2 regions of the Micromonospora sp. NBC_01638 genome follow, and region 2 is predicted to be linked to the other one. Evidence: riboswitches for the same ligand, from Rfam matches in the RefSeq annotation. Region 2 holds a riboswitch; the other holds the start of a gene.

Region 1 (7,519 bases), 630 kb from region 2:
CTTGTGCATCGGCACGTGCCCCGGACCCTCGATCATCACTTGGACGTCGTGCGCCCAGGCGACCTTCGTCAGCTCTCCGAGGGTGCGCAGCTCGGCGAACTGCGCCGCGTCGTTGGCATCGGCGATCGAGCCGGGGCGCAGCCCGTCGCCGAGGGAGAACGCCACGTCGTAGCGGGCCAACAGTGCGCACAGCTCGGCGAAATTCGTGTAGAGGAAATTCTCCTCGTGGTGCGCCAGGCACCACGCCGCCATGATCGAGCCGCCTCGGGAGACGATTCCGGTCACCCGGTCCACAGCCAGCGGCACGTACGGCAGGAGCACCCCGGCGTGCACCGTCATGTAGTCCACGCCCTGCTCGGCCTGCTCGATCACGGTGTCCCGGAACACTTCCCAGCTCAACTTCACCGGGTCACCGCCGGCCTTCTCCAGCGCCTGGTAGATCGGCACCGTTCCGATTGGCACCGGCGAGTTCCGCACGATCGCCTCGCGGGTCTCGTGGATCCGCTTGCCGGTGGACAGGTCCATCACGGTGTCCGCACCCCAGCGGGTGGCCCAGCTCAGCTTCTCCACCTCCTCGGCGACCGACGAGCTGACCGCGGAGGTGCCGATGTTGGCGTTCACCTTGACCAGGAACGCCTTCCCGATGATCGCCGGCTCGCACTCCGGATGGTTCACGTTGAGCGGCAGCACCGCCCGGCCGGCGGCGATCTCGGCCCGTACGAGCTCCGGGTCGACGTTTTCCCGGATCGCCACGAACTCCATCTCCGGCGTCACCACACCGGCCCGCGCGTACGCCAGCTGGGTGGGCCGGCGGCCGTCCGTCCCGGCGAGCGGCGTGCCCGCCCCCCGCACCGGCGCCACATCACCCCGCTCGGCGATCCACGGCCCACGCAGCGGCGGCAGCCCCACCTCAGGGTCGGAACCGGGACCGGACGTGTCGTAGAGCCGCACCGGCGGATGGTCGCCGGTCAGCTCCACCTCCGCGAACGGCACCCGGACATCCGGCCGTGAACCCTCGACGTACACCTTGCCTCGTGCCTGCATGACTGCCTCCCCGGCATTCAAGCGGACCAGCCGAAGTGGTTCAGCGGCCCGCGCCCAGCTCCCAGCTCCCAACTCCGCGCGCTGGTCAGCGCGCGGAGCACGTATTCCTTGGCGGCCCCTACCGCCGCCGGCACCGGATCGCCCAGCGCGAGCCGCACCACGATCGCCGCCGAGAACGAGCACCCCGTGCCGTGGGTGTGGCGGGTGGTCACCCGGGGCGCGCGCAACAGGGTGGTGACGCCGCCGCCGTGCAGCACGTCGACCGCCTCGCCTCCGTCCAGGTCACCGCCCGTGACCACGACGTACTCCGGGCCGCCGGCAGCGAGAGCCTCGGCCGCCACGACCATCCCGGCCACGTCGTCCACCGGCCGCCCGGTGATGGCGGCGGCCTCCGCGCAGTTCGGCGTCGCCACCTTGGCGTACGGCAGCAGCCGCTCGACCGCCTCCACCACGCCGAGCCGGTGGCCGCTGGTGGCAACCAGCACCGGGTCGACGACGAGCTGAGGTAGCCGGCCGTCCCGTGCGGCCTCGGCCACCACGTCGGCGACCGCCGGGGTGCCGAGCATCCCCGTCTTGACCGCGCAAACGGTGAAGTCGGCGAGCACGCTGTCCAACTGCTCGGTGACCGTGCGCGGGGGCAGCGGCAGCACCGCGTCGACACCCCGAGTGTTCTGCGCGGTGACCGCCGTGAGGACGCTGGTGCCGTACGCGCCCAGCGCGGCGAAGACCTTGAGGTCGGCCTGGATGCCCGCGCCGCCGCCGGAGTCCGAGCCGGCGATGGTGAGCACTGTGCTCGGGGTCATTGTTTTTCCCTGGTTGCGGTTTGGGGCTGCGGCCGACCGTGCCCACTCCGGGCGGTCAGGCTTGATCCCTGCGTGGGCACGGTCGGCCGCAGCCCCGTTCGTGGGGACCTGGCTGCCTCCGTGCCGGCTTTGAAGGGCTCAGGGGTCACCGCCTTCTCGAAAGCCCTGGTCAGCGTGGTGGCTGCCTCGGTTGGGTTCTCGGCTCGCATGAGTGCGCCTAGCACGGCTACTCCGGCGGCTCCCGCTTGGACGCAGGCGGTTACCTGTTCGGGTGTTTCGATGCCGCCCAGCGCGAGGACCGGCACGGGACTGACCTCGATCAGCTTTTGCAGGCTGAGCGGGCCGAGGGGCGGGCCGTAACCCGGCTTCGTCCTGGTTGGCCACAACGGGGACACGGTGGTGTAGTGCTCGGTGGTCAGGCGGGCCAGCTCGGTGTGGTTGTGGCAGGAGCGGCCGACGAGTCGGTGGGTCGGTGGCGGGTACGGGCCGGCGGCCGGCAGGTGGACGGCGTCGCCGCCGAGCGGGTCGGGACCGGCCACGATGAGGGTTCCGCCGACGTCGACGAGGATCGCGCGCAGGTCGGCGGCGAGGGCCGCGCGCTCGGCGTGGGGCAGGTCCTTCTCCCGGAGCACCACCCAGCGCACTCCCCCGGCCACAGCCCCCGCCACAACCCGCTTGAGCCCGCCCCGCGCCACCAGCCGGTCGGTCAACACGACAACACCGGACGGCGGGGTCACAGGTCGGGTCTTCCCTCGTCAGGTGTGGAGGCAAGCGCGTGGAAGCGACGGGCGATCCGGCCGGCGCCTGCGGCCAGTCGGCCCGCCTCGACCGCGTAGCGCATCGCGGTGGCCATCGCCACCGGGTCCGCGGCCCGGGTCACCGCGCTCGCCAGCAGCACCGCGTCGCAGCCCAATTCCATGGCCAGGGCCGCGTCGGATGCGGTGCCGATGCCGGCGTCGAGGATCACCGGCACGTCCACGCACTGACGGATCAGTCGGATGTGGTGCGGGTTGCCGATGCCGAGCCCCGAACCGATCGGGGAGCCGGCCGGCATCACCGCGGCACAGCCCACGTCGGCGAGCCGGCGGGCGAGCACCGGGTCATCGCTGGTGTACGGCAGCACGGTGAAACCTTCGGCGACCAGTTCCTCGGCGGCGCGGAGCAGCTCCACCCCGTCGGGCAGCAGCGTCCGCTCGTCGCCGATCACCTCCAGCTTGACCCAGTCGGTGTCGAACGCGTCCCGGGCCAGCCGGGCCACCTTCACCGCCTCGGTCGCGGTGTGGCAGCCGGCGGTGTTCGGCAGCAGCCGCACCCCGCATCGGTCCAGCAGTTCCAGCAGCCCTCCGGTGGAGCCCGGCGCAGTGCCCACCCGGCGCAGCGCCACGGTGACGAGCTCGGTGCCGGACGCCCGGATCGCCTGCTCCAGCACGTGCAGGTTCGCGGCGCCGCCGGTGCCGAGGATCAGCCGTACGGTGAACGTCTCCCCACCCAGCTCGAATGGCACGCCGCTCACCCGCCCTGCGCCGCGGTGAGCACCTCGACCCGGTCACCGGCGCGCAGCACCCGGGCCGGCCAGCCGGCTCGGGGCACCACCTCGCCGTTGACCGCGACCGCCACCCCACGCTGCTGAGGCACGATGTCGCGGACCAGGTCCGCCACCGAAACACCGTCGGGGACGCCGCGTCCGGCCCCGTTCACCGTCAACTCCACCGGTCCCCCTCCGTCGTCCGTTCAGGTCCGCCCGTCTCGACCGCCCCGAAATCGACGGAGCCGGCATCGGCTTCCCCGGGACGGGCCGAGCCGGCACTGCTGAAACGGTCGGCCCGCACGGGCGCGAGCAGCGGGTCGGGTACGCCGGTGAGCACCAGGTCGGCGATCAGGTCGGCGGTGATCGGGGTGAGCACGATGCCGTGGCGGTGGTGCCCGGTGGCGGCCAGGACGCCCGGCTGGCCGGGCAGCGGCCCGAGGATCGGCGCGTTGTCCGGGGTGCCCGGGCGCAGCCCGGCGACCGCCTCGACCAGGTCATACTCGGCCAGCTCGGGCAGCAGGTCGATGCCGGCGCGGAGTAGGCGCTGCACGGCGCCGACGGTGACGGTGGTGTCCGACCGCTCCTCGACCGTCGCGCCGAGCACGACCTCGCCGTCGGCGCGGGGCACCAGGTAGACGGGCTCGCCGTCGGCGTACCCGCGGATCACGTGCCGGAAGCCCGGCGCGACGCCATCGGGCGCGCGTAGCCGGAGGATCTGGCCCTTCACCGGACGCACGGGCAGGCCGGTGAGTGCGGCGGCCCCGCCGCCAGCGGCGACCACGGTGATCCGTGCGTCCACTTCGGACAGGCGCTGGACCGCGTGCGGCACGAGCATCGCGCCGGCCCGCTGCGCGGCCGTGCGCAGCGCCGGCACCAGCAGTCGGGGGTCGACCTGGTGGTCGGTGGGCGCGAGCGCGCCGCCGCGCACCCGCGGGGCGAGCGCCGGCTCGCGGTCGCGCAGCTCGCTGGGGCGCAGCGGGGTCACGGGCAGGCCCAATCCCTGCTGGTACGCCCAGAACCGGCGTGCCTCGGCCAGGTCGTCGCCGGTCAGTCCGACCATCAGGGTGCCCTCGGTCCGGTAACCGATGTCGGCGCCGGTAGCCGCGGTCAGCTCGGCGGCGAACTTCGGCCAGCGGGCGGCGGATTCCAGCAGCAGCGCGGTCAGCTCCCGCTCACCGAAATGCGCCTCGGCGACCGGCGACAGCATGCCCGCGGCCACTGCCGACGCCCCCGAGCCGGGTGCCGGATCGTGAACCACCACGCGCAGCCCGCGGGCAGCGCAGCGCCAGGCGATCGCCAGCCCGATCGGCCCCGCCCCCACCACCGCGACGTCCGGCCGGACCCGGTCGCTCGATCGCGGTGGCCGGGACCGGCCGGTCAGCACGTCAGGGCCTCGATCAGTTCGGCGGCGGTGCGAGCGGGGTCGGCGGCAGCGGAGAGGGCACCGACGACCGCCACCCCGTACGCCCCGACGGCGCGCAAGGCCGGCACGTGGGCGGCGGTGACCCCGCCGATCGCGATGACCGGCACGCTCACGGCGTCGGTGACGGCGCGTACTCCCGCAGGGCCGATCGGATTCGGCAGCCCGGACTTGGTGCTGGTGGTGTGGCACGGCCCGACACCCAGGTAGCTGACTCCTGCCGCGACGGCCTCGGTCGCCGTTCCCGGCGCGCGGGCGGTGGCTCCCAGCACGCCGGTGGGGCCGAGCACCCGGCGGGCTGCGGCGACCGGCAGGTCGTCCTCGCCGACGTGCCCGCCAGCGGCGCCCACCGCCAGCGCCACGTGCAAGCGGTCGTTGACCAGGCAGGCCGCCCCGTACGACGCGCAGAGCGCCAGCACCCGCTGGGCCAGGTCGTACGCCTCGCGGTCGGTGGCGGAATCCTCGACCCGGACCTGCACCACCAGGTCGGCGCGGGCCGCAGTGAGGGCGGCCCGGACCACGGTGAGTGGGTCCCGGCCGGGTCGGGTGTCGGTGATCAGATGCAGTCGCCCCAGAGACGGCACGGCAACGCTCCTCCCTGCGCCGGCATTACCCGGATCAGGTTCGACGGTCGGGGGCTGTCAGCCCCCCTCTCAGCCCGGCACACCGGGCTCCCGTGGGTTACTTGCGTGTCACCGTACGACAGATCCGCGGGTCTGCCAAGGCGGGGGTCGGTGGGGGTCGGCGGGGGTCGGCGGGCCGAACCGCGCCGAAAGGGGCGAGACCCGTGGGCGGTTCATGTGGTCCTGTTCGGAATGTCGCCTGCCGTTGCAGAACCGTTACCCGCCGGCATCTTGCCGGACATTGAGCCAGCCGAACTAATTTGTTCAGCGATTCGACAAAATGTTGGCGGGGGCACCCTGGCACGGTGTCACCACCGGCTCCATCTGGGACGGTCTTCGGCGAGCCGGCTCCCGCGATTCCCTGTCACTACGACATAGGAGGCGGCGTGTCCCGTTCTCATCGGGCCCGCGTACCCATCACCGCAACACTCATCTCCCTAGCCCTCGCCTCGACGACCCTGATCGGCGCGCCCGCACAGGCAGCCGCGCAGGCCCCCCTTCGGGAAGCGCCAGCCGGGGCCCCGGTCGCCCAGGTGGCGCCGAAGGCACCAAAGGCCGCGGACGATCCCTTCTCCGTCCTGGTCTTCTCCAAGACCGCCGGCTTCCGGCACGACTCCATCCCCACCGGCGTCGCCGCCATCCAGCAGCTCGGCGTCGCCAACGGGTTCACTGTGGACAACTCCGAGGACGGGGCCGCATTCAGCGACGCCAACCTGGCGAAGTACAAGGCGGTGATCTGGCTCTCCACCACCGGTGACGTCCTCAACGCCGACCAGCAGGCGGCGTTCGAGCGCTACGTGCGTGCCGGCGGCGGTTACGTCGGCATCCACGCCGCATCGGACACCGAGTACAACTGGGCCTGGTACGGCGACCTGGTCGGCGCGTACTTCGCCAACCACCCGCAGAACCAGCAGGCCACCGTCAAGGTTGAGGACCACGCCCACCCGTCCACGAGCGAGCTGCCGGACCGCTGGTCCCGGTTCGACGAGTGGTACAACTTCCAGACCAACCCGCGGCCGAAAGTGCACGTGCTGGCCAGCCTGAACGAGAAGAGCTACACCGCGGGCGCCGGCGCGATGGGCGCCGACCACCCGACCGCCTGGTGCCAGGACTTCGACGGCGGTCGTTCCTGGTACACCGGTGGTGGGCACACCCGCGAGTCGTACGCCGAGCCCGAGTTCCTCTCCCACCTGCTCGGCGGCATCCGGACCGCAGCAGGTGTCGAGGCCGGTGACTGCGGCGCCTCGAAGACCGCGAACTTCGAGAAGGTCACGCTGGACAGCAACACCAGCAACCCGATGGAGCTGGACATCGCCCCCGACGGGCGGGTCTTCTACATCGAGCGCGACGGCCGGGTCCAGATCATCAAGCCGGACACCGGCAGCACCGTCACCGCGGTCGACCTGGACGTCTTCACCGGCAACGAGGACGGTCTCATCGGCATCCGGCTCGACCCGGACTTCGCCACCAACAAGTGGGTGTATCTCTACTACGCCCCGAACGACGGGGTCACCCGCAACCTGCTGTCCCGGTTCACGGTGACCGGCGACACCATCAACCCGGCCAGCGAGAAGCAGGTGCTGCGGGTCGACACCCAACGCAACACCTGCTGCCACGCGGGCGGCAGCATGACCTTCGACAGCGAGGGCAACCTCTACCTGGCCACCGGTGACAACACCAACCCGTTCGAGTCGAGCGCGTACACGCCGATCGACGAGCGGCCGGGCCGTCAGGACTACGACGCGCAGCGCACCTCCGGCAACACCAACGACCTGCGCGGCAAGGTGATCCGGATCCACCCGGAGGACGACGGGACGTACACCGTTCCGGCGGGCAACCTCTTCGCGGCGGGCACCGAGAAGACCCGTCCCGAGATCTACGCGATGGGCTTCCGCAACCCGTTCCGGATCGGCACCGACCCGAAGACCAACACGCTGTACGTCGCGGACTACGGGCCGGACGCCAACGCGGACAACCCGACCCGGGGCCCCCGGGGCCTGGTCGAGTGGAACATCGTCACTCCTGGCAACTACGGCTGGCCGTACTGCACGGGGACGAACGAGGCGTACAACGACTACACGTTCCCGTCCGGTCCGAGTGG
Region 2 (7,519 bases):
CCGGTTGATCCGCAGGTCACGCAGCATCTGCTCGACGGCGGCCGGGCGTTCGCCGCGGGCGGCCAGTGAGTCGGCCGTCTCGTAGCCGCGCCCGCCCCGGATCTGGATCAGCTCGTCGGCGATCTTCCAGGCCATCTCGCTGGCGTACAGCTTGACCAGCGCCGCCTCGATCCGGATGTCGTTGCGGTCGTCGTCGGCGAGCAGGCAGCAGAGGTCGAGCATGGTCTCCATGCCGTACGTGGTGGCGGCGATGAAGGAGAGCTTCTGCGCGACCGCCTCGTGCTCACCCACCGGCCGGCCCCACTGGACCCGGTCGGCGGCCCAGTCCCGGGCCACGTTCAACGACCACTTGCCGGCGCCCACGCACATCGCCGGCAGGGAGAGCCGGCCGGTGTTCAGCGTGGTCAGGGCGATCTTCAGCCCTTTGCCCTCGCCACCGATGACGTTCTCGGCGGGCACGAACACGTCGTGGAACCGGGTGAGGCTGTTTTCCAGGCCGCGCAGGCCGATGAACTCGTTGCGCCGCTCGACGGTGATGCCCGCGCTGTCGCCGTCCACCACGAACGCGGTGATGCCGCCCCGGCGGCCCTCGGTGCCGGGCACCCGGGCCATCACCACCAGCAGGGTGGCCACGATGCCGTTGGTGGCCCAGAGCTTCACCCCGTTGAGCCGGTAGCCGGTGCCGTCCTCGGTCGGCTCGGCGATGGTGGCCAGTCGGGCCGGGTCGGAGCCGACGTCCGGCTCGGTGAGCAGGAACGCGGACACCTCGCCGGCGGCGAGCCGGGGCAGGAAGCGCTGCTTCTGCTCGGCGGTGCCGAACATCTTCAGCGGTTGCGGCACCCCGATCGACTGGTGCGCCGAGAGCAGCGCGCCGATGGCCGGGCTGACCGAGCCGGCCAGCATCAGCGCCCGACAGTAGTGCAGGTTGCTCAGCCCGAGCCCGCCGTACTTCCGGTCGATCTTCATGCCGAACGCGCCGAGGCCGGCCAGACCATGGAACACCGAGTCCGGAATGGACGCGTCGCGTTCGATGGCCGCGCCGTCCACCTCGGAGGTGAGGAAGGCGCGGAACCGACCAAGGAACTCCTCGGCGCGGGCCACGTCGTCCGGGTCGGGTTGGGGCCACGGGTCGATCAGGTCGAGCCGGAACCGGCCGAGGAACAGTTCCTTGCCGAAACTGGGCCGGTCCCAGGTGGACTCGCGAGCGGCCTCGGCGACCTGCCGGGCCTCCTTCTCGGTGACCTGCCCGGCCTCTGCCGGCAGTGGCGCCGCGGCACCGGCGGGGTGGGGGGTGGTTTCGGAATCGGGGCCGTCCGGTGCTGGTCGGCCGTCCTGCGTCGTGGTCACGGCTGCCCCCTCGAACCTCGGTGCGGCTGCGTCGGCATGCGCCCTCAACGCCACGCTACCCCCGGGTGTTACCCAGGGGTAGCGCTGCGTGCAGATCTGCTTCTGCCCGCCCGCCTCGATCAGCGGCCGGTGAGCGTGTCCGGGTTGTCGTCCTCATCGTCGATGTCGTCCTCACCCCAGTTGCGCCGGGCAAACGGCAGGATCATCCAGAAGGTGAGGAACCAGAGGCCGGCCAGCGCACTGAGCGCGAAGGCGATCGGCCGGTCCAGCACGAAGTCGGTGACCAACAGCACCGCGCTGACCATCGCGATCAGCATGAAGGCGAGGCCACCGGTGGCCATCCGGTGAGCGAACCGCACCAGCTCCGGCTTGCGCCCCTGCCGGAACAGCGCCCGGTGAAACGCCACCGGCGAGATGATCAGCGCGGTGGCGGCGGCCGACGCGAGCAGCGCCACGATGTAGACATCCCGCTGGAACTCGCTGGCCCGGGTGAACCCGTTGCTGAACGGCAGCGTGAGCAGGAAGGCGAAGAGAATCTGCACGCCGGTCTGTGCGACCCGCAACTCCTGCAACAGGTCGGCGAAGTTGCGCTGCCAACGCTGCTTCTCGGTCTCCTTGGACACGCGCTACCTCCGGTGAGACGCTACTGCCGGCGGTCCCGGCCGCCGGCAGCAACGCCAATGCCCCACCCGGCCGAGAGCGAAACAGGTTCACGACACCTCCCGGCCATCTGCCGGGCGGGGTCGGCGTCAGGACCCGCGTCGGATCCGGCCCGCGTAGCGGGCTTCGAGGGCCGTGTTGTGCGCGTCACCGTCCGGGATGTTCGCCGACAGGTAGACCGGCGGCCGCTCCCCCGCCTCCAGCAACCGCGCCACCACCTCCACGGTGATCTGCTGGGCCAGCAGCGCCGCGGTGATCGAGGAGACCGCGCCGACCGCACCGCCATCGGGAAGCGGCAGCGTCGCGTCCCCGTACGGCGCGCCGTTGTCGAGCACCACGTCGGCGAGGTCACTCAGCTTGCGCCCGGACGGGTGGCGGGAGGTCATCCGGCCGGAGTGCTGCGCGGAGGTGATCGCCACCAGCCCGTGGCCGCGTTCCTTGACCAGCGCGGCGAACTCCACCATCGCGCCGTTGACCCCGGAGTTCGAGGCGAGCACGAAGACGTCGGTGGGCCGCACCGGGGCCAGCTCGTAGAGGCGGTGCGCGACCGCCGGGTCCCGCTCCAGCATCGGACCGAGCCGCTCGGCCGGTTCGCCGCCGAGCAGCACCAGGTCGCGTAGCGCGATCCGGTTGGTCGGCACCAGACCGCCTGCCCGGCCGGCGATCTCCATCGCGAGGGCCTCCGAGTGCCCGGTGCCGAACGCGTGCACCACGCCGTCGGCGCGCACGGCCTCGGCGATCAGGTCGGCGGCCCGCCCCACCGCCTCCCGCTGACTCGCGGCCACCCGGCCGATCGTCTCGGTCACCACGGCCAGGTAGTCCTCGGCACTCACCGTCATGCGTCCTCCGTCGTCCGATTGTGAGCCAGCAGGCGCAGCTGCGCGGCGATCGAGCGTCGGCTGCCCGGCCCGCTGGCGTCCGTCGTCACCGTTGCCCTCCCTCGCCGACCCGCACGGCTCAGGCCGTCGCGCCGGCTCGGGCCAGAATCGCCTCGGCGAGCGGGCCCGGCGCCGCGTCCGGGATCCAGTGACTCACCCCGGGCAACTGCACGAAGCGGTAGTCCCCGGTGACATGCGCCGCGCACGCCTCGGCGGCGGTCCGGCCGATCGCGACGTCCCGGTCACTCCAGACGTACGTGGTGGGCACCGCGACCGGGCCCACCGCGGCCAGGTCGGCGCGGGACATCGCCCGGTACCAGTTCAGCGCGGCGGTGAGCACCCCCGGCTCGCGCATCGGGTCGGCGTAGCGGTCCACCCGGGACGCGTCGCCCACCCCACCGAGCAGCTTGCACAGCGCGGTCGCGTGCCAGGCGAGCAGCACCTTCTCCGCCTTGTCCGGCTTACGGAACAGCGCGATGTACGACGAGCGGGCCTTCTGCTGTCCGTCGGTGGCCAGGGCGTGCGCCATGGCCGCCGGATGCGGCACGGACACCGCAGTCAGCGTCCGGAGCCGCTCGGCCTGCCCGGCGGCGACCGCCCAGGCCACGATCGCGCCCCAGTCGTGGCCGACCAGGTGGACGGCGTCCAGCCCGAGCGCGTCGAGCACCGCCACCACATCGGCGACCAGCTCGGGGATCCGGTAGTCGGCCACCGCCGTCGGCCGGGCGCCCGGAGAGTAACCACGCTGGTCCAGCGCGTACGTGCGCAGCCCGCCAGCGTGCAGCGCCGGCACCACGTCGTCCCACTCGCCGCTGTGCTGGGGGAAACCGTGCAGCAGCAGAACGGGTACGCCGTCCGGCGGACCGCCGACGGTTACCTCGAACGTGAAGCCTCGCGCGTCAACCCGCATGATCGGAAGCGTACCCAGCCAACAGCGCGCCGGTCGCTCACCGCAGAGCAGGCGGATGCCCTGCTGGGCCAGCGGCCCTGGTCGGTGTTAGCGTCAGCGAGACAACTTCACATCCGACAGGGGAGCGCACAGCGCTGAGAGTGCGGGCACGCCCGCAGACCCTCGAACCTGATCTGGGTAATGCCAGCGCAGGGAGTTCGGTCGACCTCCAGCCGCGCCGCCGTCCGGTGCCACCGGACGCGCGGCGTGCGTCTTCTCCTGGTTCGTGCACTGAACTGGGAGCAAACATGGACAACACCACCAACCGTTGGCGGACCATCGACATCGTGGTCGCTTCGGTGATCGCGGTCGCCTTCGGCGTCATCTTCTGGGCATGGGGCCTGGTCTGGAGCGCCACCGAGGGCGCGTTCGTCTTCTTCCCGCCGGCGCAGACGCTGCTCTACGGCGTCTGGCTGATGCCGGCCGTGATCGGCGGTCTGGTCATCCGCAAGCCGGGCGCCGCGCTCTACTGCGAGACGGTCGCTGCGGTCCTGTCCGCGCTGCTGGGCAGCCAGTGGGCCGGCACAGTGATCCCGCAGGGCATCGTGCAGGGCATCGGCGCCGAGCTGGCGTTCGCCGCCTTCCGGTACCGGTCGTTCCGCCCACCGATCGCGGTGCTGGCCGGCGCGCTGACCGGTCTCAGTGCCGCATTGTTCGACTTCTTCATCTGGAACGTCGACTACGCGCTGACCGACTACCGCATCCCGTACGCCCTGCTCACCATTGGCAGCGCCACCGTGATCGCCGGCGCGGGCGGCTGGCTGCTGACCAAGGCCCTGGCCAACACCGGCGTCCTGGACCGCTTCCCAGCAGGCCGCGACCGCGCACTGATCTAACCCCACGGCACCCATCTGCGTTGATCAAAAGGTTTGCGTCAACGGGAGGCGGATTTCGGACGCAAACCTCTTGATCAACGGACGCGAACGCGACCCGGAGGGGGGGTCAGATGGGCGAGGTACTACTGCGGGGGTTCGGGTGGCGCCACTCTGGGCGGCGCGCCTGGGCTGTGCGGGGGGTCGATCTGCGGGTTGCGGCTGGGGAACGGATTTTGCTGCTCGGGCCTTCGGGGGCCGGCAAGAGCACCTTGCTCAACGCGCTTGCCGGCCTGCTGCCGGATGACTCCGGCGAGCAGGAGGGCACCGTCGAGATCGACGGGCTCGACCCGCGCAAGGGGCGGGAACGGGTCGGCATCGTCTTCCAGGACCCGGAGACCCAACTGGTGATGGCGCGCTGCGGCGACGACGTCGCGTTCGGGCTGGAGAACCGGGGAGTGCCGGCCGCCGAGATCTGGCCCCGGGTGGACGAGGCGCTGCAGCGCGTCGGCTTCCCGTACTCCCGGGACCGCAACACCGCCGCGCTCTCTGGCGGTGAGCAGCAACGCCTCGCCCTGGCCGGCGCGCTGGCCCTGCGCCCCGGCCTGCTGCTGCTCGACGAGCCAACCGCCAACCTCGATCCGACCGGGGCCGACCTGGTCCGACAGGCGGTGGTCGGCGCGCTGGACGCCGACACCACGCTGATCCTCGTCGAGCACCGGGTCGCCGAGGCACTGCCACTGATCGACCGGGTGGTCGTCCTGGAACCCGGCGGCGGGGTCCGCGCGGACGGCACGCCCGAGGCGGTCTTCGCCGCGCACGGTGCCACTCTGGCCGCCGAGGGGGTCTGGGTGCCCGGTCACCCCGTCGCACCCCGGCCGGCCACCGCCGCGCCCGGGGGGCTCCTGCTCACCGCCGACCGGCTCGGCCTGCCGCCCCGGCTGGGCTCCACAAACCTGGCGGTACGCGCCGGCGAGGTGCTCGCCGTACGCGGACCAAACGGTGCCGGCAAGTCCACCCTGGCGTTGCTGCTCGGCGGGCTGCTCCGGCCGGGCACCGGACGGGTCACCGCGTCCGCCGAGCTGGCCGACGCCGACCATCGCACGCCCCCGCACCGCTGGCGCGCCCCCGCGCTGGCCCGGCGGATCGGGTCGGTCTTCCAGGATCCGGAGCACCAGTTCGTCACCAGCACCGTCTTCGACGAGCTGGCGCTCGGCCCGCGCCGGACCGGTCAGCCCGAGGCGGCCGTCAAGGAGACCGTGGCCGGGCTGCTGGAGCGGCTGCGACTGGTCCGGCTCGCCGCGGCCAACCCGTACACCCTCTCCGGTGGTGAGGCGCGGCGGCTGAGCGTGGCGACCGCCCTGGCCACCGCGCCCCGCCTGCTCATCTGCGACGAGCCCACCTTCGGCCAGGACCGGCGGACCTGGCGGGAGCTGGTCGATCTCTTCGCCGACCTGCGCGACGCCGGCCACGGCGTGGTCGCGGTCACCCACGACGCGGACTTCGTCGCCGCGCTCGCTGACCGCACCGTCACCCTTAAGCGGACCGTGACCGGCCCGGACGGCAACCGATGATCAGCATCGAGCCGATCGCCGCGCCCGACGCGCCGTTGGCCCGCCGCAACCCGGTGGCGAAGGTCGCCGCCGCTCTGGTCTTCTCGTTCACCCTGCTGGCCACCCTGGACCCGGTGGCCCCGGCGATCGCCATCGCGCTCGAACTCGCGGTGCTGCCGCTGTTCGGCATCGGCTACCGGGCGTTGGCCCGCCGGGCCTGGCCACTGCTGCTCAGTGCCGCCGGCATCCTGGTCACCCTGGTGCTCTTCGCCGCCGACCAGTCCGGCCAGGTCCTGCTGGACGCGGGACCAGTGCTGGTGAGCACCGGCGTGCTGCTCACCGCGCTCGGCCTGGTGCTGCGGGTGTTCGCGGTGGCCCTGCCCGGTGTGATCGTCTTCGCGACCACCGACCCCACCGATCTGGCCGACGCGTTGATCCAGAACGTGAAGGCACCGGCCCGGTTCGCCATCGGGGCGCTGGCCGCGTTCCGGCTGGTGCCGCTGCTCGGTCAGGAATGGCAAATGATCAGCATGGCCCGGCGAGCGCGGGGTGTCGACGCGGGACGCAACCCGGTGGCGAAGCTGCGGCTGTTCGCCTCCACCGCGTTCGCGCTGCTGGTCGGGGCCATCCGCCGGGGCACCCGCCTGGCCGTGGCGATGGACGCGCGCGGCTTCGACGCCGGCACACCCCGTACCGTTGCCCGCCGGCAGCACTTCACCCGCGCCGACGCCCTCCTCATCGCCGGGGCCATCGTGCTCGCCGCAGCCGCCCTGACCACAAGCCTCGCCCTGGGCACCTTCCGCCCCCTGATCAGCTAAACCCGCCGCCCTACCCCGCCCGGCCCTGCCCCTGCCCTGCCCGGCCCTGCCCCCCGCCCCGCCGCGCCGATCTTGCAGTTTCTGTCGTCGGCTCATCCTAATTTGCCGGTTATGCGAGGACAGAAAGTGCAAGATCGCGGGGGCGGGGCGGGGGTGGGGGGCGGGGGCGGGGTGGGGGCGGCTCGATCAGCTGCGGCGGAAGGCGTAGCGGCGGGCCTGGCCGGCTTGCTGGCTGCGGCCGCCGCCGGAGCGGTTGCCGCCACCCTGCGGGCCGGCCGTCGGTGCCGATCGGCGCGCGGCTGGCTTCGGCAGATCTCCCATCGCCGGCGCGTCGACAACCGCCGGCACGTCGACCGGCAGCGCCACCTCGTCCGGAACAGCCGCCGGCAGCGCCGGTTCCACCAGCACCGCCGGCAGCGCCGACTCGGTCAACGCCGCCGGTTCCACCAGCACTGCCGGCAGGGCCGGTTCGACCGCGAGGTCGGGGAGGGTGGGTCGGAGC

What was found. A riboswitch is a leader RNA that binds a small molecule or an ion and turns the genes downstream of it on or off. The one in region 2 is predicted to bind thiamine pyrophosphate.
Region 1: another riboswitch for thiamine pyrophosphate. It lies ahead of thiE (thiamine phosphate synthase); the one in region 2 lies ahead of OG811_RS03810 (ECF transporter S component).

What each region holds. Positions count from the first base shown of each region.
Region 1 is NZ_CP109273.1:1,473,480-1,480,998, forward strand. Features, by position in the region: gene thiC (phosphomethylpyrimidine synthase ThiC) at 1-1,044, opposite strand, end outside; gene thiD (bifunctional hydroxymethylpyrimidine kinase/phosphomethylpyrimidine kinase) at 1,062-1,847, opposite strand; gene OG811_RS06840 (thiamine phosphate synthase) at 1,844-2,584, opposite strand; gene OG811_RS06845 (thiazole synthase) at 2,581-3,360, opposite strand; gene thiS (sulfur carrier protein ThiS) at 3,357-3,557, opposite strand; gene thiO (glycine oxidase ThiO) at 3,548-4,759, opposite strand; gene thiE (thiamine phosphate synthase) at 4,753-5,379, opposite strand; TPP riboswitch at 5,374-5,483, opposite strand; gene OG811_RS06865 (ThuA domain-containing protein) at 5,805-7,519, shown strand, end outside.
Region 2 is NZ_CP109273.1:839,939-847,457, forward strand. Features, by position in the region: gene OG811_RS03790 (acyl-CoA dehydrogenase family protein) at 1-1,347, opposite strand, end outside; gene OG811_RS03795 (DUF6328 family protein) at 1,467-1,970, opposite strand; gene OG811_RS03800 (sugar isomerase domain-containing protein) at 2,097-2,846, opposite strand; gene OG811_RS03805 (alpha/beta fold hydrolase) at 2,965-3,795, opposite strand; TPP riboswitch at 3,904-4,008, shown strand; gene OG811_RS03810 (ECF transporter S component) at 4,083-4,670, shown strand; gene OG811_RS03815 (ABC transporter ATP-binding protein) at 4,781-6,220, shown strand; gene OG811_RS03820 (energy-coupling factor transporter transmembrane component T family protein) at 6,217-7,017, shown strand; gene OG811_RS03825 (hypothetical protein) at 7,204-7,519, opposite strand, start outside.